Regions from separate parts of the Streptomyces sp. NPDC051322 genome, predicted to be linked through region 3. Evidence: riboswitches for the same ligand, from Rfam matches in the RefSeq annotation. Region 3 holds a riboswitch; each other region holds the start of a gene.

Region 1 (7,507 bases), on a different contig from region 3:
GTGACCGCCCGGGGATGCGGATCGTGCCGTTCCGTGGGGAGTACTACACGCTGGCGCGCCCGGAGCTGGTGCGTGGTCTGGTCTACCCGGTCCCCGACCCCGCCTTCCCGTTCCTCGGTGTCCACTTGACCCGTGGCATCGAAGGCGGCGTACACGTCGGCCCGAACGCGGTGCCCGCGCTGGCCCGCGAGGGGTACGGCTGGGGTGTGGTGCGCCCCGGCGACCTGGGTACCACGCTCGCCTGGCCGGGCTCCTGGCGGATAGCCCGGCGCCACTGGCGGTACGGCGCCGGTGAGCTGCACCGTTCGCTGTCCAGGCCGGCCTTCGCCGCTGCGGTACGGCGGCTGCTGCCCGCCGTCGACGCGTCCGACCTGCGCCGCGCACCCGCGGGCGTGCGGGCGCAGGCGGTGCTCAGGGACGGCACGCTGGTCGACGACTTCCTGATCCGGGAGGCGCCCCGCACCGTCCATGTGCTGAACGCCCCGTCGCCGGCCGCGACCGCCGCCCTGCCGATCGGCCGGGAGATCGCCCGCCGGGCGCTGGCCTCGGTGGCGGTCCGGGCCTGAGCGCGGCGGGGTACCGCGGAGCTCGGCGGCGGCGGAACCGCGGAGCAGCGGCGGACCGTAGAATTGACGGCATTGTGTCCGATCTCCTGAATCCCGGCCCGCACGTCACCGGCGCAGACGTCACCGGCCCGCGTGTCACCCCCGTAGACGTCACCGGCCCGGCCGCCCCCGCCGCCGAGTCCCCCGCGCCGCGCCGTGCCAAGGGTGAGCCGCGCTTCCCCGGCGGTCCCGCCGCCGACCCCGCGGGCTCCCACCACGAACGCCGTATCCGCAGCTTCCAGCCCCGCCGCAGCCGGGTCACGACCGGCCAGGGTGACGCCCTGGAGCGCCTGTGGCCGCAGTGGGGTCTGGACATCGACGGGCTGCGGGTGCTGGACCTCGACGAGATGTTCGGCGGCCTCCCGGTCGTCCTGGAGATCGGCTTCGGCATGGGCGAGGCGACCGCCCGGATGGCCGAGGCGGACCCGGACACCGGCATCCTCGCCGTCGACGTGCACACCCCGGGCCAGGGCAACCTGCTCCGTCTCGCGGAGCAGAACGGGCTGGCCAACATCCGGGTGGCGAACGGGGACGCGATCATTCTGCTCCGCGCCATGCTGACGCCGGACGCGCTCACCGGGCTTCGGGTGTACTTTCCGGATCCATGGCCCAAGAGCCGCCACCACAAACGGCGGCTCATCCAGCCCGAGTTCCTCGACCTGGCCGCGAGCCGGCTGGCACCCGGCGCCGTCCTGCACTGCGCGACGGACTGGGAGCCGTACGCCGAGCAGATGCTCGACGTGCTGACCGCGCACCCGCAGTTCCGCAACACCGCTGCGGACGGCGGCTATGCACCGAGGCCGGCGTTCCGGCCGGTGACGCGTTTCGAGGGCCAGGGACTCGAAAAGGGCCACACCGTGCACGACCTGTTGTTCCTCCGCTGCTGAAGCTCGGGCGTACCCCTGCGACGGAAAGCCGATACGGCGTCGCAGATGTCAGTGCCGCTCGTTAAGGTCAATCAGGTGTACGAGTCGAGCTTGCCGCCCGGGGCACCCCACCCCATGGTCCCGGCGTACGAGGAGCAGCCGCGCTTCGACGCCGTGCCGCCCCGCGCGCACTGGCGGTACACCCCGCGCCGGGACTTCTGGCGGAGCAAGGCGCTGCGCGCCGCCGCAGTGATCGTGCTGCTCGCGCTCTGCGGTCTGGTGATCCTCGCGCTGGTCCGTGAACAGACCGGCACCGAGGGCTTCCTGGTCGGGCTCGCACTCGCCGTGCTGCCGGTGCCCCTGCTGATGACGGCGTTCCGCTGGCTCGACCGGGTCGATCCGGGGCCCTGGCGGAATCTGCTCTTCACGTTCGCCTGGGGAGCCTGCGCCGCCGCCCTCGTCGCCATCATCGCGAACTCCTTCGCGACCCGCTGGGTCGCGACCGCCACCGCGGACCCGGCGAGCGCCAACACCATCGGGGCGACGGTGATAGCGCCGATCGTCGAGGAGAGCGCCAAAGCGGCGGCGCTACTGCTGATATTCCTGTTCCGGAGACGGCACTTCACCGGGATCGTCGACGGGGTCGTCTTCGCCGGCTTCACCGCGACCGGTTTCGCCTTCACCGAGAACATCCTCTATCTGGGCAGCGCGTTCGGCGAGGACAAGTCGATGGGGTTCTCCGGCTTTTCGTCGGTGACCGCGGCGACCTTCTTCGTCCGGATCGTCCTGGCGCCGTTCGCCCACCCGCTGTTCACCGTCATGACCGGTATCGGCTTCGGCATCTCCGCGTCGAGCGCGCCGCACCACCGGGTGCGCCGGATCGCGCTGCCGCTGCTCGGGCTCGGCTGCGCGATGGGCATGCACGCTCTGTGGAACAGCTCGTCGGTCTTCGGCACGTTCGGCTTCCTGGTGGTCTACGGCGCCTTCATGGTGCCGGCCTTCGGCCTGGTCACCTGGCTGGCCGTCTGGAACCGGCAGCGCGAACTGCGCACCATATCGACCGAACTGCCTGCATACGCGGCGGCGGGCTGGCTGGCATCGGCCGAACCGGCTGCGCTCTCCTCGATGAAGGCCCGGTCGATGGCCCGTGACTTCGCGGCACGCAGCCATGTCGTTCCGTACACCTGTCCGCAGCCGGACGGGCGGACCGGCGGAAGGACGGGGGCGAAGGCGGGTGCGAAGGCAGGCGCCAAAGCCGCGTCCCGGGCGGTACACGAGTACGAGGCCTTCGCGACCACGCTGGCGTTTCTGCGGCACCGGGCCCGCCGGGGCTCGGCGGGCCCGGACTTCGTGGCGCGCGAGCAGGAGCTGCTGCACCATCTGTGGCAGCGCAAGGACATAGCCGGGCCCGCACTGCTCTATGCGGCGCAGGCCACCGGCCGGGTACGGGTGCCACCGCCGCATCTCCACTACGGCGGTTACAACCCGTACCGGCAGTAGCGGTTACGCCGAAGCCGCTGTCAGCGTGGCGAGCTCCGCGTCGGTGAGCCGGAGTTCGGCGACCGCCGTCAGGGCGGGCAGCTGCTCGGGCGTACGCGCCGAGGCGATCGGCGCGGTGACCGTCGGCCGGGCGGCCAGCCAGGCCAGCGCCACGGTCGCCGGCTCGGCCTCGTGTGCCGCTGCCACCTCGTCGAGCGCGGCGAGCACCTTCGACCCCCGCTCGCTCTCCAGATGCTTGGCCGCACCGGCGGCGCGCACGCTGTCCACGTCCGCGCCGGGGCGGTACTTGCCGGTGAGGAAGCCGGAGGCCAGCGCGTAGTACGGCACTGCGGCCAGACCGTGCCGGGCGACGGTGTCCTGCAGCCCGCCCTCGTAGGTGTCGCGGGAGACCAGGTTGTAGTGCGGTTGAAGCGCCACGTACCGGGCGAGCCCCTCGGCCGCGGAGAAGGCGAGAGAGGCTTCGAGCCGCTCAGGGCCGATGTTGGACGCGGCGATGGCCCGCACCTTGCCGTCCTTCACCAGCTGGTCGAGCGCGGTGATGATTTCCTCGACCGGGACGGACGGGTCGTCGAAGTGCGTGTAGTAGAGGTCGATGTGGTCGGTGCGCAGCCTGCGCAGCGACTCCTCGGCGGCCGCCTTGATGGTCCCGGCGGAGAGCCCCTTGTGGGCGGGATGGGCGCCGACCTTGGTGGCGACCACCACCTCGGAGCGGTTTCCGCGGGCGGCCAGCCAGTTGCCGATGACGGTCTCGGACTCGCCGCCCCGGTTGCCCGCCGCCCACGCGGAGTACGAGTCGGCCGTATCGACGAAGTTGCCGCCGGCCGCCGTGTACGCGTCGAGCACCGCGAAGGACTGCGCCTCGTCGGCGCTCCAGCCGAAGACGTTGCCGCCGAGGGCGAGCGGGAAGACATGGAGGTCGGACGCGCCGAGCCTGCGAAGAGAAGTCATAGGGCGGAAAACCCGGCACCGTCCCGCACTATTCCGTGCGCGGTGCCGGGGTTCCGGGAGCCGTCAGGCGTTGATGCCCTTGTTCGCCAGCCAGGTCAGCGGGTCGATCGGGTCGCCGCCGCCGGGGCGGACCTCGAGGTGCAGATGCGGCCCGGTGACATTGCCGGTGGCGCCCACGTTGCCGATGACCTGCCCGGTGGTGACCTTCTGGCCGGCGCTCACGGCGATCGACGACTGGTGGCAGAACCAGAGTTCCGTGCCGTCGTCGAGGGTGATGACCGTGCGATAGCCGTACGATCCCGACCAGCCGGCCGACTTGACCGTGCCGCTGTGCACGGCCTTGATCGGGGTACCGGTCGGAGCGGCGAAGTCGAGGCCGGTGTGGTAGCCGGAGGACCACATGGAGCCGCTGTCACCGAAGTGCGAGGTGAGGGTGTAGGAGGCGACCGGGAGCGAGTAGCTCGCGGCCAGCTTGGCGAGCCGTTCCTTCTCCGCCTTGGCCTTGGCCTCCGCCTCGGCCTTCTTCTTGGCGGCCTTCTCCTTGGCGGCTGCCGCGTCCTGCTGCTTCACCGCCTCAGCGGCGGCCTTGGCGGCCGCTGCCTTCTCCGCCGTCACCGCGGCCTGGTCGTCGACCGCGCCCTGCTGCTGCTCGGCCTGTTGCAGGATCCGGGTCCGGAGTGCTTCGCCCGCGTCCGAACTGCCGGTGCCGGTGGACGCCGAGGTGAGCGCGGCGCCGGTGACACCCGTGTCCGTACCCGTAGCGGACGAGGAGTGGCCGTCGATGTCCGATATCAGCCCACCCACGCCCGGCAGCGACTCGGCGTCCGGCAGCTTGTCCTTGACGGACTGCGGAAGGTCGGGGAGGGAGATCGAGACGGGCGGCTTCGCCTGCGCGCTGGCCATGCCACCCGCGCCGACGGCGGCGATCACGCCGACGCCGAGGACCGTGGAGCTGCGCGCGATGCCGCCGCGCTGCTTGGCCACCCGGTGCTTGCCGCGCAGCGGACGAAGGGACTCCTCGGTGGGATTCCACTCGTCGAACGTGCCGCCGTCCTCACCGCCGAAACCGAGAGCTTCGTCGTTCGGGAAGTAAAGCGTTTCGGGGGCAGAGCTGTTGGACGCCACGGAGGCGCACTCCTTTCCTTCCTTACCGCCTACCGGGTTAGCTGACGGGTTCGGAGCAGGAAGGTCTCCTACGGGCCGTTCCTTGCGGAGCTGCCCGATTCACCCCAATGAGTGGTTCCCCGGTTCCCTTACGGGATTCGGCGCGTGCGCACGGTGTCGCCTCTTGCGACGACTGGGACAACCGCGCTGCGTTATCGAACGTTAATAGACACACGCCCCGGAGCCAAGCCGTTCCAACTGATCGTTAACGATTTCGGCCCGGACCAAGCGGGGCACAAGGGGGTGGAACCGGGCGAGTTGACGCGCGCTCAGGAAACCTGCATTTCTTGACCGTGCATCAAATGTTATGCAGAGCGATGCACCCGGTCACGCATCGCGACGGCTGCCCCGCACGATCTCCACCGTCCTGCGCCGCGGGGGCTGATCGTCCGTCGGCCGGGCCACCGCGAGCAACGCCATGTCGTCCGTCGAGTGGCCTCCGGTATGCCGTCGCACATCGTCGGACAGCGCCGTGAGCAGCTCGTCGGGGCCCGGGAAGATCCGCCCGCGCAGCCGTTCCTTCGGATCGTAGAAGACCCCTGCCGCGTTCCGCGCCTCGGAGAGCCCGTCGGTGTAGAGCAGCAGCGTGGCCCCCGGCGGGAACGGCAACTCGTCGGCACGATCCGGCCAGGAGGCCACATCCGCCATCCCCAGCGGCAGTGCGGCATCGGTCGGCGTGACGGCGTCGAGCCCCCCGTCGGCGTACAGCAGGAGGGGTTCGGGATGACCGCGGTTCACCACCCGGATCCGGTCCCGGCCACCGCGTGGTACCTCGGCGAGCGCGGCGGTGGTGAAGCCCTCGATGGCGTCGAGGCCCTCCCGCCGGGTGCCCTCCCTGGTCAGCGCGCGCTCCAGACGCTGGGCCACCCCTTCCAGACTTCTCTCCTGCTCGGCGGCTTCCCGGAAAGCTCCGATCACCACCGCCACGGCCTCCACCGCGCCGAGCCCCTTGCCCCGCACATCACCCACGATGAGCCGGACCCCGTACGGCGTGTCCTGCACTGCGAAGAGGTCCCCGCCGATGAAGGTGCCGGCCTGCGCCGCCTCGTACCGCGCCGCGACGTGCAGGCCGCCGATCCGCTCGAGGGGCACCGGCAGCACCGCGCGCTGCGCCGTCTCGGCGATGACCCGGGCCGACGCGAGCTGCTCGCCGCTACGGCGCACCACCCGGTTGATGATCAGCGCGAGCACCGCCACGGTGATCACCGTGAGCAGCTCGGTGACGGCACTGGCATGGGCGCTGGTGCCGTTGTAGGCGTGCAGTCCCGCCATGGCCACGGTGGCGGCCACCCCGGTCAGCAGCGTGGCTCTGAGCGAGAAGAACGGGGCGGCGATCAGCGGTGCCGCGGAGAAGAACGGCACCGGGGTGAAGGGGTCCGGGGTCGCCAGATCGAACCCGATCCCACCGACCAGCAGCACCGGCGGCAGCGCCAGGAGGAAACGGCGTGCCGTGCCGCGCTGTTCTCGCTGCCCCACCAGTGGTCTCCTGCCCGGTCCGTACCCGGCTGCGGACAGTACCGCGCCCCACTCAGGCTGTCCGCAACCACGCCGACCGGCGATTCGACGTCGGCCAACCGGGCGAACCGCTGAGCCCTGGCCGGTTTCAGAAGTCCCACGCCGGCGTATGAACCACGGCGAGCAGCGAAACGACCCGGAGCCGCCGTCCCCGCAGCACCCCGAGTCCGGTGAGCTCGTCGAGCCGCTCGAGCCCCACCCGCGCCCACATCAGGCCGACCAGGGCCGACGGCAAGACCTCCAGCAGCAGTACGGTCAGCGCGACCCGCAGAACGAACACGTCAGCCCCCTGATACGTGCCGGCGCTCCCCGCCGGAGCAACGCTCGAAGGCCCGGCACATGACGTGCCGGGCCTTCGTTCACAAGTAGCGGGGACAGGATTTGAACCTGCGACCTCTGGGTTATGAGCCCAGCGAGCTACCGAGCTGCTCCACCCCGCGTCGGTAAACCCAACTGTACGGCATCCGCAGCTATGCTCCTCACCATTAACGGCCGGACCGGCCGGCCGTTCCTCCACGGCCGCCGCCCGCGCGCACCTGCCCGTATCCGGGGTGCACGCCGGGGGAGAGTCCCTGCTGCTCGGCCAGCCGGCCGAGCAGCACGCCCAGTTGCCGGTGCTCGTCCACCGAGAGCGCCGCACAGATCTGCTGCTCGTGCGCGGCGCCGGCCTTCCGCAGCCGGGACAGCAGCGCGACACCCTCGTCGGCCAGGAAGAGCGCGTACTGCCGCCGGTCGGCGGTATTGCGCCTGCGCTCGATGAGTCCACGCGCCTCGAGTTCGTCGGCGAACGCCACGAACCGGCTGGGCGGCATGCCCAGCACGTCTGCCAGTTCGCGCTGGCTGCGGCCCGGCATCCCCGCCAGCAGGCGCAGGAGTCCCGCCTGGGCAGGGGTGAGATCCAGTTCCGCG
Region 2 (7,507 bases), on a different contig from region 3:
CATCGCCCCGACGACGGTGACCCTGGCCGCCGGTCCGGCGCCGCGGGTACGCCGCAGGGCGAGTGGTCCGTCGCTCATCAGGACCGGCAGGGCCGTGCCGCCCCGGCCGTCGGGGGCGGCGGTGATACGGGCCGTGGCCCGCAGGCTCATACGGCCCAGCCGGCGAGCTGTGCGCGTACCCAGTCGGCGACCGGCCGTACACCGTCCTCGGCCTTCAACGAGGTGAGGACGACAGGTCGTTCGCCGCGCTGGTCCGCCGCGTCGCCGGCCATTCTGCGGAGGTCCGACCCGACGTAGGGCGCGAGGTCGGTCTTGTTGATGACCAGGAGGTCGGCGGTGGTGATTCCGGGACCGCCCTTGCGCGGGATGTCGTCGCCCCCCGCGACGTCGATGACGAAGATCTGGGCATCGACGAGCCCCTTGGAGAAGGTCGCCGTGAGGTTGTCCCCGCCCGATTCCAGCAGGATCAGATCGAGCGGTCCCACCGCCTCCTCCAGATCCTCGACCGCTTCGAGGTTGGCCGAGATGTCGTCCCGGATGGCGGTGTGCGGGCAGGCCCCCGTTTCGACGGCCTGGATCCGCTCCGGCGGCAGCACCGCGGAGCGCCGCAGAAACTCCGCATCCTCACGCGTGTAGATGTCATTGGTGACGACGGCGAGGGACAGTTCGGTGCGCAACGCGCGGCAGAGGGCGGCGACGGTGGCGGTCTTGCCGGAACCCACCGGCCCGCCGAGGCCGATGCGCAGGGCCCGCCGCGTTCCGTCGGGGCGGGTCGCGTCGGCGCTGACCGCCATGGCGGTGCCGGAATGATCGAGGTGCATGTGCTTGCTCCAGTGGTGGCAGGTGTTACGAGGCGAAGAGTCGTACCGGCCGGGCGGCGTGTGCCTGCGCGGCGATGTCCAGCAGCGGCGCGGAGGTGGCCGGCAGCCGGTCAAGGCCGTGGCGCGCTGCCTCTGCCGCGGCCGCGACGGCCTTGTCCGCCACCCGGTCCATCTCGGGTGCGAGGCGGGCGAGGACGGCGGTGGCCTCGAAAGGGTTGAGGCCGAGGAGCCGGACGGCCGCACCGGCCGGGCCACTGACCGTCTCGTACGCGACGCAGTGCGCGGCGTCGCCGGCCCCGAGGCCCGCCGCGCGGGCGGTGACCCCGAGGACGACGGGCTGGTGCGCGCCGCGTGGCAAGGCCGTGGCCAGTGCGTCGAGTTCGGGACACGGCCAGGTGGCACGCGCGGCCCGCATCAGCTGGCGGCCGAGCTTGCGGGCGGCCGCCCGCAGGGCGGGCGAGGGTGTCCGGGCGTCGGCGGCCTCGTCGAGTACCCGCAGATCGGCTCCCAGCGCGGCTGTGGCGGCGAGCGCCGCGGAGGTGAGTCCGGTGGTGTGCAGTCGGCCGAGGCAGAAGTCCGCCAGATCGCGGGCGTCGCGGATCCGCCCCGCCACCACGGCCTGTTCGGCGCCGCCGGAGTGGGCGTGACCGCCGGCGGGGAACCGGCCGTCGGCCAGTATCAGCAGCGCCGATCGGCCCATCGGAGGCCTCTCTCCTGAATCACTCATGAATCGGCCATCAGAAAAGGAAGTATCGCTGCGCCATGGGCAGTTCGGCTGCCGATGCCGGCTCGACGGGCTCGCCGTCGATGGTCACGGTGAAGGTGTCGGCGTCGACCTCGACGCGGGGCAGCGCGTCGTTCTCCCGCATGTCCGCCTTCCCGACGGCGCGGGTGCTGCCGATGGCGACGAATTCCTTGCCGGGGCCTCGGCGTTCGGCCAGACCGTCGTCGAGGGCGGCCTGCGTGACGAAGTTGACCGAATTCGCCGCCGGGGCCCGCCCGGTCGCTCCGAACATCGGCCTGGGCAGGACCGGTTGCGGGGTGGGGATGGAGGCATTGGCGTCTCCCATCTGGGCGTAGGCGATCTGTCCGCCCTTGAGCACCAGTTGGGGTTTGACGCCGAAGAACGCCGGGTCCCAGAGGACGAGATCGGCGAGCTTGCCGCTCTCCACCGAGCCGATCTCCCGGTCCAGGCCCTGCGCCACGGCGGGGTTGATGGTGTATTTGGCGACATAGCGACGTGCACGATGGTTGTCGGCGCGGCCGTCGCCCGGCAGGGCGCCTCTGCGCTTCTTCATTACGTGGGCGGTCTGCCAGGTACGGAGCGTCACTTCTCCGATGCGGCCCATCGCCTGGGCGTCCGAGGAGATGATCGAGATGGCACCCAGATCGTGCAGGATGTCCTCGGCCGAGATGGTGGACGGCCTGATCCGGGACTCCGCGAAGGCCAGGTCCTCGGGAACAGCTGGGTTGAGGTGGTGGCAGACCATCAGCATGTCGAGGTGTTCCTCGATGGTGTTGACGGTGTACGGCCGGGTCGGGTTGGTGGAGCTGGGCAGGACGTTGGGTTCGGAGACGACGGTGATGATGTCGGGAGCGTGTCCGCCTCCCGCGCCCTCACTGTGGTAGGCGTGAATGGAACGCCCGGCGATGGCCGCCAGGGTGTCGCCGACGAAGCCCGCCTCATTCAGCGTGTCCGTGTGGATGGCGAGCTGGGCGCCGGTTTCCTCGCAGACACCCAGGCAGGCGTCGATGACGGCCGGGGTGGCGCCCCAGTCCTCGTGGATCTTGAATCCCAGAGCGCCGCCGCGCAGTTGGGAGTGCATCGCCTCGTGGGACATGGTGCTGCCCTTGCCGAGCAGCCCGATGTTCACCGGGTACGCCTCCAACGCATCGAACATCCGGGCGAGGTGCCAGGGACCGGGCGTCACGGTGGTGGCCTTGCTGCCCTCCGCCGGGCCGGTTCCGCCACCGACGAGGGTGGTGACCCCGGACGACAGCGCCTGGTCGATGAGCGTGGGGGTGATGAAGTGCACGTGGGTGTCGATGGTGCCGGCCGTGAGGATCTTGCCGTTGCCTGCGATGACTTCGGTTTCCGGGCCGATGACCAGGTCGGGGTGGACTCCGTCCATCGTGTCGGGATTACCGGCCTTGCCGATCCCGGTGATACGTCCCGCCCGGATGCCGATGTCCGCCTTGACGATGCCCCAGTGGTCGAGGATCACAGCGCCGGTGATGACGGTGTCCGGGGCGCCCTGCGCGCGCGTGGCGCGGGACTGGCCCATCGACTCGCGGATCACCTTTCCGCCGCCGAACACCGCTTCGTCGCCGGACCGGCCGGGGCCCCCGCAGCGGTCCTCCTCGATCTCGACGAGAAGCTCGGTGTCTGCGAGGCGGATCCGGTCCCCGGCGGTGGGGCCGAAGAGGTCGCCGTACACGGCGCGGGTGAGTTCAGCCATCGAGGGCTCCTGCGGTCTCTCCCCGCAGTCCCGGGACGATGCGCAGCCCGGCGATGGCAACCAGTTCGATGTCGACGGGGATGCCGGGCTCGAAGCGCACCGCGGTTCCTGCGGCGATGTTCAGCCGACGGCCTTGCGCCGCGGCACGGTCGAAGCGCAGAGCCGGATTGGCCTCCGCGAAGTGATAGTGGGAGCCGACCTGCACAGGGCGGTCGGCGATGTTGAGAACGGTGAGACGGGTGGCCCGGCGGCCCTCGTTGAGGGTCAGCGGGTCTTCGGCGTACAGAATCTCTCCGGGGATCATCGGTGCCACTCCCCGGTCAGACGATCGGCTCGTGCACGGTGACGAGCTTGGTACCGTCCGGGAAGGTCGCCTCGACCTGAACCTCGCGGAGCATCTCGGGGATGCCGTCCATGACGTCCGCCCTGGCGAGCACCGTGCGCCCCGACGCCATCAGCTCGGCCACCGTACGGCCGTCCCGGGCACCTTCCAGGATGTGCGAGGTGATCAGCGCCACCGACTCGGGGTGGTTCAGTCGCAGGCCCCGCGCCCTGCGCTTCTCCGCCACGTCCGCCGCCACATGGATGAGCAGTCGTTCCTGCTCATGGGGTGTCAGTTGCACGCTTCCGCCTCACCGTCTTCGTCCCGGCCCCGGTCGGGCACCGCGGACCACTCGACTTCAACATTTTGTTGACACGGTGCGAAACCCCCGGCCACCAGGCATTGCACATTACGGCGGAAGTTTTTCCGGCACGTTAACCGGCCTTTTGCTGGGCCATGATCATTGCTTGCGGTATGCATTCAACGGACCGCGCAGGGTCACCCCGCGACACGCCGTCTCCTGCCATCCTTTCGGATGCCACCCCTACCCCGATGGGCGTCGCCCGGAAGACTTAGACAGGCAGGGCCCGACGGCTCGCCCCGATTTGCACGGCACGCCCGAGCACTCACCGCAGAGCGCGGCTGCACACCTGGTGAGGGACCCGCACCCGCCGGCCGGTCGGTGGTTCCGGAACCCCGCCCACTCGGATGGGCCAGGGGTGAGCGGACCGGCGAACCGGCAGTGTCAGGCAGAAATCCGGCGCGCGGTGAGTGAAGATCCCTGGGACGACAAGCCCCCGCCACCACGGCGGGGCGGTCCGGGCGGACGCCGAGTCCTGCCGCCGTACCCGGACGTCTGGTCGACACGAGTGGATCGGCAGGAGTGGAGGACCCAAGCAGTCCGGGGCGACAGACGTGTCGCCCCTTGGGGTGAAGCCGCTGCAAGGAGGGCCGACCGATCAGTCGGCCACCCGCCCGGCGGCCGGGCAACTTCGCCGGCCCGAACCCGACAGGTCAACCTTCTCAGGCGGTTTGACGAAGGGTTGCGCATGACTGCGCAGATTCACATCCCGTCTCTGCTCACCCGGGCCGGAACCGCTTCGGCCCTCACACTCGCCGCAGTAGCGGGGACCTCGCTGGCGCCCGGCGCCACACCCGAGGCCCAAGCCGCGACACACGCCGCAAGAGCGGTGCAGATCGCGGCATCCAAAAAGGGATCGCCCTATCAGTGGGGCGCAGCCGGTCCCTCCCGGTTCGACTGCTCCGGGCTGACCTTCTATTCGTTCAAGAAGGCAGGCAAGAAGCTGCCACGCACCGCCCAGGCGCAGTACAACAAGGTGCGCCATATCGCTGCTTCCCACCGCAGACGCGGGGACCTGGTGTTCTTCCACTACGGGCGGAACGTCTTCCATGTCGGCCTGTACGCGGGAAGCGGCAAGATCTGGCATTCGCCGAAAACCGGTTCCGTGGTCAGGCTGGAGCGGATCTGGACCAAGAACGTCTGGTACGGGCGCGTGAACTGAACAAGCGGCGGGCGCGGCTGCCGCAGGCTCAGGTCCGGTCGGCAGCCGTCCAGGGCAGGGCGATCCACACCGTCTTGCCGCCTTCCCGGGTGGGGGTGACCGACAGCCGGCCGCCGCTCTCGGCGGCCAGCCATCGGATGATCACCATGCCCCGGCCGTTGTCCTGCTGGACCGCTGCGGGCAGCCGCTGGGGCCAGCGTGGGTGACTGTCCGTGACACCGATGCGCAGCAGTTCGTCCCGCTCGAGCACGATGTCCACGGTGAAGGTCGGTGACTGGCCGAAGGTGTGCTGCACGGCGTTGGTCGCCAGCTCGGAGACGATCAGCCGGATCGCGTCCGCCGCGTCCGTATCGGCCGGCAGGCCCCAGTCGGTGAGCACCCGGGCCACATAGGACCTGGCCGCCGGAACCGAGGCAGGTTCGCTCGGCAGGGTGACTTTTGCTTCCTGGTGGTCTGCCATGACGGCCTGTCCCTTTCCCACCGGTGCCGGCTCCGACCCGTTGCGGATGCACTTCGAGGACGGCCTCGGATTGCCCTTCGCGCCAGCGTGACACTCATAGTGACCGCATCATCGGCGATCCACAAAGATGGGCCTGTATCAGTCGCTCAAAGTGATGAACTCTGCTACGGGAGAACGTATTTGGACGGCGAGCAGGTGAACGGCCGTTCTCCGTCTCGGGTCAGCCGGCGGGCGCGGTTCGCAGCAACGTCCGTACGGCCCGGGCGACCTGCGCCTCCGTCAGGTCGGCACGCGCGGTGAGACGCAACCGGGAGATGCCGTCCGGCACCGAAGGCGGCCGGAAGCAGCCGACCGCGAGTCCCGCTTCCCGGCAGTCGGCGGCCCAGCGCACCGCCGCCGCGGGCGACGGCGCGCGTACGGACACCACGGCAGCCTGCGGGCGTACGGCGCTCAGCCCGGCCTCGGTGAGACGGTGGTGCAGTGTGCTCGCCACCGTACGGGCCTGCCCGCCGAGGGCGGGTTCCGCACGCAGCAGCCGCAGGGCCGCCAGGGCCGCGCCCGCCGCGGCCGGGGCCAGGCCGGTGTCGAAGATGAAAGTGCGGGCCGCGTTGACCAAGTGGTCGATGACCCGGGCGGGGCCCAGCACCGCACCGCCCTGACTGCCCAGGGACTTCGAGAGGGTGACCGTGGCGACCACGTCGTCCGCGCCGGCCAGCCCCGCGCCGTGCAGCGCTCCCCGGCCGCCTTCGCCGAGCACCCCGAGACCGTGGGCATCGTCCACGGCCAGGGCGGCACCGTGACCGCGGCACACGGCGGCCAGGTCCGCGAGTGGCGCCGCGTCACCGTCGACCGAGAAGACCGAGTCGGTGACGACGAGGGCGCGGCCCCGGTGTGCGCCGAGCGCCTTGGCGGCCGCCTCCGGATCGGCGTGCGGAACGACTTCGGTTGCCGCCCGGGACAGCCTGCATCCGTCGACGATCGAGGCGTGGTTGCCCGCATCCGAGACGATGAGCGAACCCCGGTCGGTCAGCGCGGTGAGGGCCGCCAGATTGGCGGCGTATCCGGAGGAGAAGACCAGCGCAGCCTCGAAGCCACAGAAATCGGCGAGGTCCCGTTCCAGTTCGGCGTGCAGTTCCGTCGAGCCGGTCACCAGCCGTGACCCGGTGGCACCGGCACCCCAGCGGCGGACCGCTGCCGAGGCCGCTTCGGTGATCTCCCTTCTACGGGCCAGCCCCAGGTAGTCGTTGCTCGCCAGATCCAGCAGATCCGAAGCGGCCGGGCGTGGCCGCAGCGTGCGGACGAGGCCGGCCCGGGCCCGCAGGGATGCCGCGGTATCGGTCCAGTCGAAGGGCGATGGAGGCGTGACACCCGGCATGATCAGTCCCTCTTTGTAGGCAGTTCACAGACCCTAGCGGGGGCCATGCGGGGTCATGGTGTGGCAATGCACACACCCTTCACGGCGGGTGTTGTTCGGTTCCTCCTTGGCCTGACGTACTGCCGTAGGCCAGGATCACCCCCATGGACCTGCTGAACACGCTGGTGGACAAGGGGCTGCGGCGCGAACTGCCGACCCGTGAAGAGGCGCTCGCCGTACTGGCGACGTCGGACGACGAGCTGCTCGATGTGGTGGCCGCCGCCGGAAAGGTACGCCGTCAGTGGTTCGGACGGCGGGTGAAGCTCAATTACCTCGTCAATCTCAAGTCCGGGCTCTGCCCGGAGGACTGCTCGTACTGCTCGCAGCGGCTGGGCTCCAAGGCCGAGATCCTCAAGTACACCTGGCTGAAGCCGGACGAGGCCTCCCAGGTGGCGGCGGCCGGTGTGGCCGGCGGAGCGAAGCGGGTGTGTCTGGTCGCCAGCGGGCGGGGCCCGACGGACCGCGACGTCGACCGGGTCTCGCAGACCATCGAGGCGATCAAGGAACA
Region 3 (7,507 bases):
CGGTCGCGTCCAGGTCGAACATCGCCTGGTCGATCAGCCGCTGCTCGGTCGCGTCGTAGCCGACGAGCTCCGGGCCGATCTGCTCGATGACGGCGAGGACGGCCTTTTCGACACCCTTGCCCTGGTAACGGTTGGGGTCACCGTCACGAAGCTCGATGGCCTCGAAAGCACCGGTGGAGGCGCCGGACGGAACTGCAGCACGACCCGTGCTGCCGTCGTCGAGGCCGACCTCGACCTCGACCGTGGGGTTACCTCGGGAGTCCAGGATTTCCCGGGCTACGACGACGTCGATGGACGGCACGAGCATCTCCTTCTGGGATGTGACGCTATGGGTGCAGGGTCTCTTTGGCCTTGCGACATGAGCCTAACCGGCCCGCGGCCCCCGACCGGCGGGGCGCCCGGCCCCTGGGACGAAAAAGCGCCCAAAAGACCTTATTACTACCCGAATCTCGGCAAATATACTTGCTGGTAACAGAACTGACCGAAAGAAACCCCGGTCCGGCGCGTACGGGGGAGTCGCGCCGGACCGGGGTGCTCGGGGGAGCCGGGATCAGCTCAGGTGCAGCTGCTGACCGGGGAAGATCAGGTCGGCGTCCTGCACGATGTCCTTGTTCAGGTGGTAAAGCTTCTCCCAGCCGCCGGAAACGTGCTGGGACTTGGCGATCCGGGCGAGCGTGTCGCCGGCCTTGACCTTGTACTCGCCGTCGCCCTTCTTGACCTTCACCGGGGCGGCGTGCTTCGCGGGGGCCTTACGGGCCTCGCTGCGCGAAGCGGACTGCGCGGTGCTGTGGGTCTCCTGCTGCGCCGCGGGCTTCGAGCTGGAGCTGGAGCCGGAGGGGTTCACGCCCGGGTCCACACCGTCGTTGGTCAGGCCACCGGCACCGGCACAGGACCAGGCACCCGGACCCTGCATCTCGAGCAGCTTCTCGGCGACGGCGATCTGCTGGTCCTTGGTGGCGAGGTCGGCGCGCGGGGCGTACTTCGTACCACCGGCGGCGGCCCAGCTGGAGTTCGAGAACTGCAGGCCGCCGTAGTAGCCGTTACCCGTGTTGATCGACCAGTTGCCGCCGGACTCGCACTGGGCGACAGCGTCCCAGGTGGAGACGGAAGCGGCCGAAGCGGAAGTCGCACCCAGCAGCGGCACGGCCACGGCGGCACCGGTGACGCCGGCAAGCGTGGCGTAGCGGACGGCCTTGGACGGACGGCGGTGCTTGGACTTGCTGGCAGAAAAGAGCATGGCGTATCTCCTCACCGACGCCTACGAGGTGAGCTGTCGGGTTCGGGCCAATGAGTTGCCCGGCTGCGCTACCTGCGCACAGCTTCACCCCAAGCCGTTTCCGTCCATCCCGTCCCGGATTCCGATGATTCGGACTCCGGGTGGGCGGCCGGACCCGGCGCTTACCTGGGTCCCCCGCTCCTGCCTACGGCGCGTTACGCGTCGACTGTGTCTTCCCCCGACCGATGGCAGGATTCGGCGTGACGATCGAGGGTGCCCGCGGTGCGAGCGGTTCTGACCGAAACACAAATCCCTCCGATATTCAAAGATGAACATCGGAGGGAGTGCTCGGCGCGTCGCACCTGTGCAGAAGGCATTTCCGCAGGTGAGGCGCGGCCCGGGCGGCGCCGTCGGCCCGGCCATCCGCAGAGACGAACGAGAGTCATGTCTCACCGCCGCCAAAACCGGACATAGTCGGATCAACTAGCCCTGTTTCGGGCTGAGATCAAGGGCCTGGCCAGGGAGAATGAGATCCGGATCGCCACCGATCGTGCGGTGGTTCGCGGCGTACAGCGCGGGCCATCCGCCGGGCAGATCGTGTGCATCCGCAATTGCCCAGAGATTGTCACCCGGGCGGACGGTATAGCTGTCGTCCGAACGAGCGTCGTCGCGTGTCGGACTTTCGGAACGCGACGCGTGCCGACCGGCGTCGTCGCCCACCCGGGCGTCGTGTGATGGCTCGTTCGCCTCGTCGCCGCGGTGCTTGCCGGTGGTCGCGCTCTGTGAGGGCGCCGGGGTCTCCGAGGCGGCCGACGCCGGGCCGGAGGGGCTCGCGGAGCCGGTGGGGGCCGGGGAGTCGGTGGGCTCGGGAGAGTCGGCATCCGATGACCGCCGGCTGCCGGTCGCGTCCGAACCGGAAGCCGAACCGGAGTCGGTGGCGGGGTCCGTGGCGGCAGCCGTCGGCGCGTCGGACGGCGAGGCCGAACTGGCGTCCGAGCCCGCATCCGAACCGTCGGTCGAGTCCGACGGCGTCGCGGAGGCCGAAGCGTCATCCGTCGCCTCGTCCGACGGCGCATCCGAGGGGGCGTCCTGGCCGGCGTCCGACGGCGTGGGGCTCGCGGTGTCCGGAACGCCCGGGTCCACCGACGCCGTCGCGGCGTCGTCCTTCGTCAGGCCGGCGACGGTCGCGCAGCTGAGCCAGGGCTTGGCACCCTCGGCCGCGTAGACCTTCTCGGCCACGGCTATCTGCTGGGAGCGGCTGGCGAGGTCCGGCCGGGACGCGTACTGCCCACCGCCGTACTGGTCCCAGGTGTCCTGCGAGAACTGCAGGCCGCCGTAGGAGCCGTTGCCGAGGTCGGCGCTCCAGATGCCGCCGGTCTCGCAGAGCGCTACGCGGTCCCAGGTGGTGGCATCCGCTGCGTGTGCGCCGCCTGCGCCCAGCAGCGGAATGGCGATGGCGGATCCCGTAACTCCTGCCGCTACCACGATGGCTGGAGCCTGACGGGGGCGTCGGTGCCGACCGTTCCCGGTGCGCATGCGGTGGCCTTCCGTGTGACGGATGATTCGAACGGTGAACGTAGCCGTAGTCGAATGCCCCTCACAAGTCGATGCAGCGCAGATCACGTGAAAGTCACATTATTGACGGTGAGTCAGCGAACATGACGGTCGAACTCCACCGGTAGGGTGCGCAATCCCCGCATGATGAGTCCGCCGCGCCATCGCAAATCGGCCGGATCCACCGCAAGCCGCAGATCCGGCAGCCGCCGCAGCAGGGTGGCGAGAGCCGTCTGCGCCTCCAGCCGGGCCAGCGGGGCGCCCAGACAGTAATGAATTCCGTGCCCGTAACCGAGATGCTGATTGTCGACGCGCGCGAGGTCGAGCGTGTCCGGTTCGGTGAAGCGCTCGGGGTCCCGGTCGGCGGCCGCGAGGACGACCAGCACCGGATCGCCCTCGGCCACCTGCCGGCCGCCCAGCGTCAGCCGCTCGGTGGCGAACCGCCAGGTGGCGAGCTCAACCGGGCCGTCGTAACGCAGCAGTTCCTCGACACCGGTGGCCAGCAGATCGGTCTCGCCGGCGGCGAGCGACTGCTGAAGGCGCGCACGCTGGTCCGGGTTGCGCAGCAGCGCGTACACGCCGTTGCCGATGAGGTTGACGGTTGTCTCGAAACCGGCGAAGAGCAGAATGAACGCCATCGCGGCGGCCTCGTTCTCCGTCAGATGCTCGCCGCCGTCGCTCGCCCGGATCAGCCCGGAAATGAGATCGTCGCCCAGGTTCTCCCTTTTGCGGTGGATGAGCTCCGCGAGATAGCTGCGCATCTTCTTCACCGAGCGGGCCACGCCACCGCGTGGGCCGCCGCCCTGGCCCGCTTTCGTATGGCGCAGCATCATTCCGGCCCAGTCGCGGAATTCGTCCTGGTCCTCCCGCGGCACCCCCAGCAGATCGCAGATCGCATAAATAGGGAGAGGGAAGGCGAACTCATGGATGAGGTCTGCCTCGCCCTTTTCCACGAACGCGTCGATCAGCTGATCCGTCAGCTCCTGCACCCGCGGCGCGAACTGGGCCACCGTGCGCGGGGTGAACGCCTTCGACACCAGCCGCCGCAGCCGGGTGTGATCCGGCGGATCGATGTTCAGCAGATGCGTCATCAACTCCGCCTTGCGCTCCCCCGGAATGCCGGTCTTGCCCTTGGCGTGCGGGGAGGCGGCGTGGTGCGCCGGGTTCTTCGACAGCCGGGGCTCGGCCAGGGCGGCCCGGGCGTCCTGATAGCGCGTCACCAGCCAGGCTTCCACCCCGCTGGGCAGCGTCGCCAGGTGCACGGGCGCGTTCTCGCGCAGCCACGCGTAGGCGGGGTACGGATCGGTCGCGAACTCCCAGGTGAACAGCTCGGGCTGGGGTCCTGCCGTCACCTGCCGGCCCCTTCCGCGGCCAGGATCGCGTCCCGGTACGCCCGCGCCGCGGCCCGCAGAGCGGCCTCCGGGTCGGTGCCCGCCGCCTCGGCCCGCACCGCCATCGCGAGCAGCCGGTAACCGACGGACTCCCCCTCCGGCAGCGGAACCTCCAGGCCACCACCGCGGACCCGGGACGCCAGCTTGGCGGCCAGTGCCAGCGCGGGCTGGCCGACCGGCACTCCCTCGGTCACCGAGTCACGCTGCTTCTCGGCCGCCTTCGTGCGGTTCCAGTGTGCGTGCACGTCCTCCGCGGTCTCCGCGGTCTCGTCGCCGAAGATGTGCGGGTGGCGGTGGACCAGCTTCTCGACCAGGCCGCCCGCCACATCGTCGATCGAGAAGGGCTCCTCCGCGTCCTCCTGCGCGATCCGCGCATGGAAGACGACCTGCAGCAGCACATCACCCAGTTCCTCGCGGAGTTCCTCCCGGTCCCCGGCCTCGATCGCCTCGACGAGTTCGTACGCCTCCTCGATGAGGTACTTGGCGAGCCCCTGATGCGTCTGCTGCGACGTCCACGGGCACTCGCGGCGGACCCGATCCATCACCTGCACCAGGTCCAACAGGCGCGCGCCCGGCAGATCGTACGAACCGGGCAGCAGCTCGAGATCCGGCATCTGCACCCGGCCGCTGCCGGCCAGCCGGGCCAGACCGTCGGTCAGCCGCCGGTCGCCCTCGCCCGAGAGGACGACCACGACCGTACGCCCGCCGGCACACTCCTCGACCAGTTGCTCCGCACCGGGCGACACATGCTCGACGGTGACGCCGGCCTCACGCAGGTACGGCAACTGGACGTGCGCCTCGTCCGGACACAGCACCCGGTCGGCGGCGTGCAGCAGCTGCCAGGCGGCCCAGGACAGCAGCCCCGGCGCGACCCGGTGGCTGGTGGTGAGCAGCACGATCCGGCCGGAGCGGTCGGCCTGGTCGGCGGTGTCGGGGGCGTTTTCAACGGTCACCCGTCGAAACTACCTCCCCCCGCTACGCACCCGCTTCGGCGGACTGCTGCTTGGTGACCTGGGTGATCCACGGCGCCTTGTACGGGCCGAGCTGGCTCTTCTTCGCGTCCCAGACCCCGTACCGCGGATTGACGTCCACGCCCAGCGCCTGGGAAGCCTTCGTCATGGCCTGCAGCACGGCCCCCTGCCCGGCCGATGTGCCCAGATCCGCGCCCAGCGCCCGGGCAAGCTTGTTCGCGGTGACCTGCTCCTGGAGCGCCTGGTCGATCTGACCGGGGGCGACACCGTTCTGCTCCAGATACACCTGCTGAAGCCGCGCCTCACTGCCGGCCTGCTGCACGAGCTGCGCCCGCGCGTCCTGCACCTCCTTGCGACTGACCGTCGCACCGGCGTCCTTCGCCGCCCGGGCGAGCACCCGGTCGAAGATCATGTTGCCGAGCTTCATCCCGCTGAGGTTGTTGCTGCTCTTGATCATCTCAGCGGCCTGCGGCGACTTCTTCTGGGCCGCACGCACGTCCCTGACCTGTGCCTGAACGGCAGCGACCGTGATCCGGTCCTTGCCCACGACGGCGGCCGCCCCCGGATGGGCCTGGCCGCCACAGGCGGCGAGCAGCGGGGACGCGAGGGCGAGAACGGCGGATACGGAGAGCACAGTGCGACGGCGGCGGTGCAAAGGGGCCTCCTGGGGGGCGCGAGTTTGTGCCTCGGTTCACAAGACCTTGCGGGAAATGATGTTAGGCACTTGGCGTGGCGGGGGCCACTGGTTCGACCAACGATTCGGAGGCTTCCCGGTTGTCGGGGCGGAGCATGATCATCCGTGAGACGACAAATGTGCTCGGAACGGCCGCCCCTGCCGCGATCAGCGGCGCGTAGTGACTACTGACGTGTCCGAGGCCCACCAGCAGGTACACCCCGCTCGTCGTGATCACGAAATTCGCCGCATTGGTCAGCGGGAACAGCACGAACTTCCGCCAGGTCGGCCGCACCCGGTAGGTGAACCGGGCATTGAGGAAGAACGACCCGATCATGCTGAGACAGAACGCCAGGGTGTGCGCGGCGAGATAGGGCAGCCCGGTGAGCAGCACCCGGTAGCACGCGTAGTACGTGCCGGTGTTCACCACGCCCACGCAGGCGAAGCGGACCATCTGCGCGAGGCGGCCGGTCATCTGTGCAGGGCTCCTGGGATTCGCGCCGCCGGGAGTCCCCGGGTCCGCACCACCGTGCCACTCACCGCTGTCAGGCGGCAAGCAGGTCCGTGGGGTCGAGGACCACATCCGGGGACGATCGCTGAGCGGGCGGGTGGCTCGGTGGCCTGCGATAGGTTGCCCGCCATGACTGAACCCGGATCCGTCGCCTGGCCACCTGCCCCGATAGGAACCGAGCGGCTCGTGCTCCGTGAGCCGGAGGCCCGGGACAGGGCGGCGTTCATCGAACTGCTCGCCTCATCCGAGGTGCATGTCTACCTCGGTGGCCCCCGGTCGCGTGATGTGCTCGAGCGTGAGATGCCCGAGATTCCCCAGCAGCGGCCCGGTCTTTTCGTGATCGATCTCGACGGAACGATGATCGGCATGGTCGAGCTCAAACGGCACCGCGCGGAGGGTGCGGGGCACGTCCGTCAGGGTGTCGGGGAGGCCGAGCTCGGCTACCTGTTCCTGCCCGGGGCGTGGGGACACGGGTACGGCACCGAGGCGTGCGCGGCAGCACTCGGCTGGTTCGCCGACGTGCGTCCCGGCGAGCCGGTGGTGCTGTACACCCAGACCGCCAACGACCGCTCGATGCGCCTCGCGGCGAAGCTGGGCTTCACCGAGGTGGAGCGGTTCGAGGCATACGGCGCCGAGCAGTGGTTCGGCGTGTGGTCCTTGGCCGCACCGTCCGGCTGATCGAGCGGGGCCCGCCGCTCGTCGACTTCGGCGTGGCCCAGTCAGGCCCGAGGGCGCCCGTGTCGCCCTGCGGTCCCGTCACGACGCCTGCGTCACCGTGTTCACCCAGCCGAACAACTACCTGGCCGAGGTCAACGGCCGGTTCCTGGAGACCGCTTCGAACCCCGCGGCGGTCACTGAGCGACGGGGCTCGCTGAGAAGGCCCTGCAGGGGGCACGACTTCACGCCGTGCTCGATGAGGTCCTCGACGGCCTGGCGCAGCCAAGAGTTGAAGTCCGGGAACCGGTCCCGCTGTTACCAGCCGGGACTCGCGAAGCTTCAAAAGGTCGGCCATGGCTCGGGGCACCGTCCCCTGGGTACAGCGTGCAAGCCGGTGTCAGCGCCCGGACGCGTACGCCACGAAGTCGGCCCACGGTCCGCGCGGGAAGGCCAGCCGTTCGCCGTCCTTGTTCTTGGAGTCCCGGACATGGACGGAGGTGGTCGCGGACGCGACCTCGACGCAATCATTGCTGT
Region 4 (7,507 bases), on a different contig from region 3:
GGCCTGAACATGGCAGAACGTCATCTTCGAGAGGGACATACGGACATGTCGAGTACACCGCGGCGAGCGACGCAACAGGTTCCGGCCAAGACGGACCCCGGCCTCGCCGGTCCCCCGCGAGCCCGCGAGACCATCGCGGTGGGGAAGCTGGAGCGTGCGCTGCGCAAAGCCGTGCGCGGCGAGGTGCGCTTCGACAACGGCACCAAAGCGCTGTATGCCCAGGACTCGTCCAATTACCGTCAGGTGCCGATCGGTGTGGTCATCCCCCGCACGCTGGACGACGTGGTGGCCGTCCACCGGATCTGCCACGAGTTCGGCGCGCCGATCCTGAACCGCGGCGGCGGCACCAGCCTCTCCGGCGAGACGGTGAACTACGCCGTGGTCATCGATCATTCCAAATACCTGACCGACATCGGGGAGTTCGATCCTGCCGCCCGCGTGGTGACCTGCCAGCCCGGAGTCATCAACGAGGAGCTCAACCGGCACACCGGTCAGCGGAATCTGGTCTTCGGCCCCGACCCGTCCTCCCACTCGCGTTGCGTGATCGGCGGGAACCTCGGCAACAACTCCTGCGGTATCCACTCCGTGCAGTCCCAGCTCTACGGACCGGGCCCGCGCACCTCCGACAACGTACACGCGCTCGAGATCGTCACCTATGAAGGTGAGCGGTTCTGGGTGGGCGTCAACGAGGAGAAGCAGCTCGACCGGATCATCGCGGACGGCGGCCGCAAAGGGGAGATCTACGCGGCTCTGCGCGCATTGCGTGACCGGTACGCCGACGTCATCAGGGAGGGCTACCGGTCGGTCGATGAGATGCCGCGTCGGGTGTCGGGCTACAACCTGGACGAGTTGCTCCCCGAGAAGGGTTTCAACGTGGCGCGCGCCCTGGTGGGCACCGAAAGCACCTGTGCCACCGCGCTGCAGGCGGTGCTCATGCTCACGCCGGCCCTGCTGCAGCGCACCCTTGTCGTGGTGGAGTATGACGAACTGGCCGACGCGGCCGAGCACTGCGAGGAGATCGTCGAGCGTTTCCGGCCGATCGGTCTGGAAGGGCTCGACCATGAGCTGATCCGGGACCAGCAACTGCAGGACATGCATGTCGACGACATCGAGGAGCTGCCCCGCCTGGGCGGCGCAGCATGGCTGCTGGTCCAGTTCGGAGCAGACACCACCGAGGAGTCCGTGTCCCGGGCGGAAGCCTTCATGGAGTGGCTGACCACCGAGAAGGGGTATGCGCGCGACCGGATCGTCATGGCCAGGAGCGCTCAGGAGGGCGGCAACAGCGGCGATCTGTGGGCCATCCGGGAAGGCGGCCTCGGATCCACGGCGTTCCCGCCGGACGGGAAGGATCACTGGCCCGGCTGGGAGGACTCAGCCGTACCGCCGAGCAGGATCGGCGAATACATCAAGGCGTTGCGCAAGGTCATGGACAAGCACTCCATCACCGGAGCGATGTACGGCCACTTCGGGCAGGGCTGCATTCACTCCCGGCTCAGCTTCGACCTTCGGCACGCCGACGGCCTGGCCACCTATCGCGCCTTCATGGAGGACGCCGCCGACCTCGTCACCAGCATGGGTGGCTCGCTGTCCGGCGAGCACGGTGACGGTCAGCAGCGAGCGGAACTTCTGGAGAAGCAGTACGGCACGGAACTCGTGACCGCCATGCGTGAGTTCAAGCGGATCTGGGACCCGCAGGGAAAGATGAACCCCGGCAAGGTGGTCGATGCGTACCGGCTGGACGAAGACCTCAAGCTGGGCACCGACTACAACCCACCGCGCCCGCAGCTGAAGTTCGCCTATCCGGAGGACAACGGCGACTTCGCTCACGCGACCCTGCGGTGCGTCGGCGTCGGCAAGTGCCGCGTCCCCGACGCACAGACCACGATGTGCCCCAGCTATCAGGTCACCCGCGAGGAGAAGCACACCACCCGGGGGCGGGCCCGCATGCTCTTCGAGATGCTGCAGGGCGACGTGATCACCGACGGCTGGCAGTCGAAGGAAGTCGCCGAATCCCTCGACCTGTGCCTCGCCTGCAAGGGATGCAGCAATGACTGCCCGGTCAACGTGGACATGCCCACCTACAAGTCGGAGTTCCTGCATCACCATTACCAGTCACTGCGCCGCTGGCGTCCTCGCTACGCCTACGCGTTCGGCTTCATCGACCAGGCGGCGCGCATCGCTTCCCGGCTTCCCGAGGTCGCCAACTTCGTCACGCACACTCCGGGTCTTTCCCACCTCGCCAAAGTGGCGGCCGGTATCGACCGGCGCCGACCGCTGCCGCGCTTCGCCCCCATGACGCTTCAACAGTGGTTTCAGCGCCGTGGCGGCACGGTCAACCCCGGCGGTCGACCGGTGGTGCTCTTCCCCGACACCTTCAACAACCACTTCCACACCGAGGTGGGGGTCGCCTGTGTGGAAGCCATCGAAGCCGCCGGCTGGCAGGTGATCATGCCGGAGGGACATCTCTGCTGTGGTCGGCCACTGTACGACTACGGCTTCCTGGACACCGCCGAACGTTACCTGCACAACGTCATCGACACGCTGCGCGAGCACGTGCGCGCCGGCACGCCGGTCGTCGGCATGGAGCCCAGTTGCCTGGCCGTCTTCAAGGACGAACTGAGCAAGATGCTGCCGCACGACGACGACGCCGCCCGGCTGGCCCGTAACTCCTACCACTTCGCGGAGTTCTTCCGCGCACACGACATCCGGCCCCCGAAACTCGAGGGCAACGCCCTGCTGTGGGGCCATTGCCATCAGCGGGCGACCGGCGGCATGACGGCCGAACAGGAACTCCTGCAGGACATGGGACTCGACGTCGACAACCTCAAGGGCGGCTGCTGCGGGCTGGCCGGCTCGTGGGGGTTCGAGGACGGCAAATACGAGATCTCCATGGACTGCGGCGAACAAGCCCTGCTCCCCGCCGTACGCCAGGCCGACCGCGACACACTCGTCGTCGCCGACGGCTTCTCCTGCAAGACGCAGATCCAGCACGCCGGCACCAAGCGCAAGGCCCTGCACACCGCCGAGGTCATGCGGATCGCTCGGCAGAACGAGACCCATCCCGACCGGAAGAAGCGATCGCGTCACGCGGACCGCCGCCGCCCGTCCCCACCGGCGGCAGTCCGCGTGACGCGCACCGCTCTGCCGGCGCTGCTGGGCGCGGTACTGCTGTGGACGGGTCGCCGCGCGGCCCGAGGTACGCGCAACTCGGGGTAGCGATCCGCCCGACCGGGCAGCTGATACGACGATATGTGTGGATGATGGTGGTTGCGGGCACTCGTGGGACATGAGCGCCTCAACGGAGACTCAGACGCAGCCGACCGGCCCACCGAGCACGGAGAGCACTCCCGTATCGGTGGTGGACACCTTTCTCAAGGCGATCAATACCGGGGATCTCGCCCAGCTGTTGAGCTGCTTCTCCGCGACGAGTGTGATCACCGACGCGGGGCGGCGCATCAAGGGCCTGCAAGCCATCACCCAGTGGGCAGAAGAGGAGTTCCTCCTGCCGCACGGAACGCTGACCGCCACCGACTCGCGGCCGGTGTGCGGACTCCCCGGCGACACCGTCGTCGAGGCCCGGATCAGCAGCGCCCACCACAACGGTCGCAGCCGGCTCCTCATCACCGCGATAGGCGACACGATCGCCTACCTCAAGGTCCGGGCCGACGTGTCGGCAGACGACGCTCCCGCGAGCAGGCCCGGGCTCGGAGCGGGCACGTCTTCATCCGGGCGAGGCCGCAACGGGCCTTAGACTCGGCGGATGGCGAAGTATTTCGACGTGCACCCCGACAATCCTCAGCGGCGCACCATCAGCACGGTGGCCGACAGCATCCGATCCGGTGCGCTCGTCGCGTATCCGACGGACTCCTGCTACGCACTGGGATGCCAGCTGGGCAGTCGTGACGGCATCAGCCGGATCCGGTCGATCCGGAACCTCGACGACCGTCACCACTTCACACTGGTGTGCCAGAATTTTGCGCAACTGGGTCAGTTCGTGCATGTCGACAACGACGTGTTCCGCGCGATCAAGGCAGCGACACCCGGCAGTTACACCTTCATCCTGCCCGCGACGAGGGAGGTGCCGCGCCAGTTGCTGCACCCCAAGAAGAAGACGGTGGGTGTCCGGATCCCGGACCACCCGGTCGCTCAGGCCCTGGTCGCCGAGCTCGGCGAACCGCTGCTCTCCAGCACCCTCCTGCTGCCCGACGAGGAGGAGCCGCTGACCCAGGGCTGGGAGATCAAGGAACGGCTCGACCACGTGGTGGATGCCGTGATCGACTCGGGCGACTGCGGCACCGAGCCGACCACGGTCATCGACTTCTCCGGCGGCGAGCTGGAGATCGTACGCCGGGGGGCGGGCGACACCGACCGGTTCGAGTAACCGGGCCGGTGCCCTCCCGCACCATCGTCCGCTTGCCGCCCGATGGGTGACGGTCCCGTCAGTACGGGCCGTTCACGTTGTCGATCGAGCCGTACATCGCGGCAGCGTAGTTGCACGCGGCGGTGATATTGGCGACCGGGTCGTAGATGTCCATCGACGTGCCCGCCACGTGGTAGGTCTGGAAGGTGGGAGCGATGACCTGCAGCAACCCCTTGGATGGGGTTCCGGCGGCCGCGTTGGAGTCGTAGTTGTTGATCGCCTGCGGGTTGCCCGAGGACTCGCGCATGATGTTGCGGTAAATCCCGTCGTAGGTGCCGGGAATACCCTTCGCGGCCATGACGTCCAGCGACTCCTTGATCCAGCCGTCCAGGTTGTCGGAATACGTCTTGGCGGACGCGGGGACGGCGCCGGTGCTCGCACCGCTCTGCGCTGACTTACTGGCGGTGGTCGACGCGGTTCCCTGGGAGTCGTCCGTGGACTTCGACTTCTCGGCCTTCGCGCCGAGCGTCAGCGTGAGACCGGGCTGGATCAGCGACGGGTCCTCGCCGATGGCCTGCCGGTTGTCCCGGTAGAGCTTCTTCCACCCGCCGCTCAGGTCATGGGCACGTGCGATCTTGAAGAGCGAGTCGCCGGCCACCACGGAGTAGGTCTCGGGGGTGTCCTTGTGGGCAGCGGTAGTCGCCGGCGCCGAATCGGCGGGGGCGTGGTGAGCGACCGGCGCCGCTTCCGCAGTGGTAGCCGCCACCAGGGGGAGTGCGAGCGCGGCGCCGCCGGTGCCCACGGCGACGAGACGCCGGGCAAGCGGGGTGCTCTTCGGACGACGGTGCTTGGCCTTTGCAGCCATGACGAATTCCTCTCCGTCGCCTACGGGGTGAGCTGTCGGGTTCGGGCTGGAGAAGCCCGGCCGCACGAATGCGACTTCACCCCGAGCCGATCTCGTACTGCGATCGGCGAACTTACCTGGGTCCCCCGCTCCTGCCGTGCGTGAGTGGGTGAGTGCGGTTTCCGGACAGTGGCAGGATTCGGCGTTCCGTCCGGGGTGACGAGAACGTAAGCGAGAACGTCGGGATGAAACAAGTCCGGAAATGACGTCGACATCTCGTTTGCGAATTCGACCATGGAAATATGCAGCCGCTCCCGCGCTGCTGTCGAACTCAACTTTCTTTCCTGGCAGGCGAAGTGAGCAAGGGAGCCGGTGCTGCGGCGCACTCCCGGGCGTGACTCACTTCACAGACAGGGCAAGATCCGGCCCCTCAAGCGCGTGCAGAGAATGACAAATTGATGCATTGCACCGCATGAGGACTTATAGAATGAGACAGTCAAATCGCCCATTTCGGCCGCGAATGCCGTTCACCTGCGCGCACCGGAAGGAGACTGTCCGCCGACAATTGATCGCTTCCCTTTGCGACTGAACACGTCGCCCGGATCAGCCGACTGTGAGTCAAGAGCCCTTTTGTGATCGGTCATTTGTCGCGAGGAATTCCGTCGGCCGGTTCAACACTTCGGCGTGGGTGGTTAATTCAGCTCAGCACACCGATGGCGGCTACCTGCAGGGCCGGCCGGAGACGGATCCCGGCGGCAGCCGGTCTCTGATTCCATCGAATGCGTCCGCATCGCGGAGGCCGCGCGAGGCCCATCGGCAGCGGCGATGGCGTCGACGATCTCCCGGTGATGGGCGAGGGTCGTGGCCGGGTCTTGGTGGGCATCGCCGACGTCGTCACGCACCTGGTCCAAGGCAGCCCAGAAGGGGTCGAGTACCTCGCTGAGGAGGAGGGCGCGCGTTCCATGGCTGATACGAGTGCGCGCGCCCGGAGGCCCTCGGCCGGCACCGACGCCGCAACGCCGTCGATCAGACCGGTTTCCAACGCCTCACGTACATACAAGAGTTCATACGCCAAGAAGGTGCCCGGGGAGCCCGGGGAGAGCCCGCAATCCGGGATCAGCTACCGGATGCGGGACCGGTGACTCTTGACGTTTCCTGCCGGCCGGGGACTACTCTAGCGCCAGACATAGGACATCAGACGTCCCATGTCGCACACAGCCACCACGATCGTGCGCGTTTCCGCGACCGACGACGCTTCCGCGCCCAGCAGCACCAGGAGTAGTACCCATGCCTCTGACCGCCCCCCTTCGCGGGGTCGTCCCGCCCGTCTGCACCCCGCTCGATGCCACCGGCGAGGTCGACACACAGTCGCTCTCCCGACTGGTCGAGCACCTCGTCGGCGGAGGCGTGCACGGCCTGTTCGCGCTGGGGTCGACGAGCGAGGTCGCCTATCTCACCGACGCGCAGCGCAGCACCGTCCTGGAGACCGTGGTGCGCACGGCAGCCGGCCGGGTGCCGGTGCTCGCCGGCGTCATCGACGCCACGACACCGCGGGTGAGCGACCATGCTCGCGTCGCGGCCGGGCTCGGCGCGGACGCGATCGTGGCCACCGCGCCCTTCTACACGCGCACCCACCCCGCCGAGATCGCCCGGCACTTCCGCCGTATCCGGGAGAACATCGACCTGCCGCTGTTCGCGTACGACCTTCCCGTGTCCGTGCACAGCAAGCTCTCCACGTCCCTCATACGCGAACTCGCCGAGGACGGCACGCTGGCCGGTCTCAAGGACAGCAGCGGCGACGAGGGCGGGCTGCGTCGCCTGATCGTCGAACTCGGTGGCCGCGGCGGGCGCGAGGAAGGCCCGGCGCCCCGCTTCAGCGTTCTCACCGGTTCCGAACTCACCGTGGACGCAGCCCTGCTGGCGGGCGCCGACGGCGTCGTTCCCGGCATCGGCAACGTGGACCCCGCGGCCTACGTCCGCTTGTACGAGGCTGCGCTGGCCGGCGACTGGACCCGGGCCGCCGAGGAGCAGGAACGCCTGGTCGAACTCTTCGGCATCGTCGATGTCGGCCCCGACGCGGAGATGGGACGCAGTTCCTCGGCGCTCGGTTCCTTCAAGGGAGCTCTGCGGCTGCTCGGCGTCATCGACTGCGGTGACACGGCGTTCCCGCAGATCCAGCTCAGTGCCGCATCGCTCGCGCTCGTCGGCCGACGGCTGCACGCAGCCGGACTGATGCCGGCCCGATGAACAGCGTCCTCGGCTCCGTGGCGGGGCCCGTGATCGGACTCGATCTGGGCGGTACG

The links. Region 3 has a riboswitch for cyclic di-AMP ahead of AB0436_RS21620 (transglycosylase family protein). Riboswitches for the same ligand answer to the same signal wherever they lie in the genome.
Region 1: another riboswitch for cyclic di-AMP. It lies ahead of AB0436_RS08225 (M23 family metallopeptidase); the one in region 3 lies ahead of AB0436_RS21620 (transglycosylase family protein).
Region 2: another riboswitch for cyclic di-AMP. It lies ahead of AB0436_RS12755 (C40 family peptidase); the one in region 3 lies ahead of AB0436_RS21620 (transglycosylase family protein).
Region 4: another riboswitch for cyclic di-AMP. It lies ahead of AB0436_RS07375 (transglycosylase SLT domain-containing protein); the one in region 3 lies ahead of AB0436_RS21620 (transglycosylase family protein).

What each region holds. Positions count from the first base shown of each region.
Region 1 covers NZ_JBFBAK010000003.1:13,857-21,363, forward strand. Annotated here, with positions in the region: gene lhgO (L-2-hydroxyglutarate oxidase) at 1-566, shown strand, start outside; gene trmB (tRNA (guanosine(46)-N7)-methyltransferase TrmB) at 641-1,492, shown strand; gene AB0436_RS08215 (PrsW family intramembrane metalloprotease) at 1,607-2,971, shown strand; gene AB0436_RS08220 (aldo/keto reductase) at 2,975-3,919, opposite strand; gene AB0436_RS08225 (M23 family metallopeptidase) at 3,983-5,044, opposite strand; cyclic di-AMP (ydaO/yuaA leader) riboswitch at 5,056-5,197, opposite strand; gene AB0436_RS08230 (PP2C family protein-serine/threonine phosphatase) at 5,411-6,559, opposite strand; gene AB0436_RS08235 (hypothetical protein) at 6,687-6,878, opposite strand; tRNA gene AB0436_RS08240 (tRNA-Met) at 6,965-7,038, opposite strand; gene AB0436_RS08245 (MarR family transcriptional regulator) at 7,084-7,507, opposite strand, start outside.
Region 2 covers NZ_JBFBAK010000004.1:349,558-357,064, forward strand. Annotated here, with positions in the region: gene AB0436_RS12725 (urease accessory protein UreD) at 1-150, opposite strand, end outside; gene ureG (urease accessory protein UreG) at 147-821, opposite strand; gene AB0436_RS12735 (urease accessory UreF family protein) at 847-1,521, opposite strand; gene AB0436_RS12740 (urease subunit alpha) at 1,559-3,280, opposite strand; gene AB0436_RS12745 (urease subunit beta) at 3,273-3,584, opposite strand; gene AB0436_RS12750 (urease subunit gamma) at 3,601-3,903, opposite strand; cyclic di-AMP (ydaO/yuaA leader) riboswitch at 4,433-4,647, shown strand; gene AB0436_RS12755 (C40 family peptidase) at 4,652-5,125, shown strand; gene AB0436_RS12760 (ATP-binding protein) at 5,154-5,585, opposite strand; gene AB0436_RS12765 (8-amino-7-oxononanoate synthase) at 5,806-6,960, opposite strand; gene bioB (biotin synthase BioB) at 7,104-7,507, shown strand, end outside.
Region 3 covers NZ_JBFBAK010000009.1:106,580-114,086, forward strand. Annotated here, with positions in the region: gene eno (phosphopyruvate hydratase) at 1-307, opposite strand, end outside; gene AB0436_RS21620 (transglycosylase family protein) at 551-1,237, opposite strand; cyclic di-AMP (ydaO/yuaA leader) riboswitch at 1,241-1,439, opposite strand; gene AB0436_RS21625 (transglycosylase family protein) at 1,700-2,701, opposite strand; gene AB0436_RS21630 (cytochrome P450) at 2,866-4,122, opposite strand; gene AB0436_RS21635 (nucleoside triphosphate pyrophosphohydrolase) at 4,119-5,114, opposite strand; gene AB0436_RS21640 (SurA N-terminal domain-containing protein) at 5,137-5,787, opposite strand; gene AB0436_RS21645 (GtrA family protein) at 5,849-6,280, opposite strand; gene AB0436_RS21650 (GNAT family N-acetyltransferase) at 6,446-6,994, shown strand; gene AB0436_RS21655 (DUF397 domain-containing protein) at 7,371-7,507, opposite strand, start outside.
Region 4 covers NZ_JBFBAK010000002.1:715,586-723,092, reverse strand. Annotated here, with positions in the region: gene AB0436_RS07395 (enolase C-terminal domain-like protein) at 1-7, shown strand, start outside; gene AB0436_RS07390 (FAD-linked oxidase C-terminal domain-containing protein) at 46-3,216, shown strand; gene AB0436_RS07385 (nuclear transport factor 2 family protein) at 3,359-3,751, shown strand; gene AB0436_RS07380 (L-threonylcarbamoyladenylate synthase) at 3,761-4,381, shown strand; gene AB0436_RS07375 (transglycosylase SLT domain-containing protein) at 4,440-5,225, opposite strand; cyclic di-AMP (ydaO/yuaA leader) riboswitch at 5,230-5,419, opposite strand; partial or broken gene AB0436_RS07370 (FCD domain-containing protein) at 5,925-6,270, opposite strand; gene AB0436_RS07365 (dihydrodipicolinate synthase family protein) at 6,492-7,451, shown strand; gene AB0436_RS07360 (ROK family protein) at 7,448-7,507, shown strand, end outside.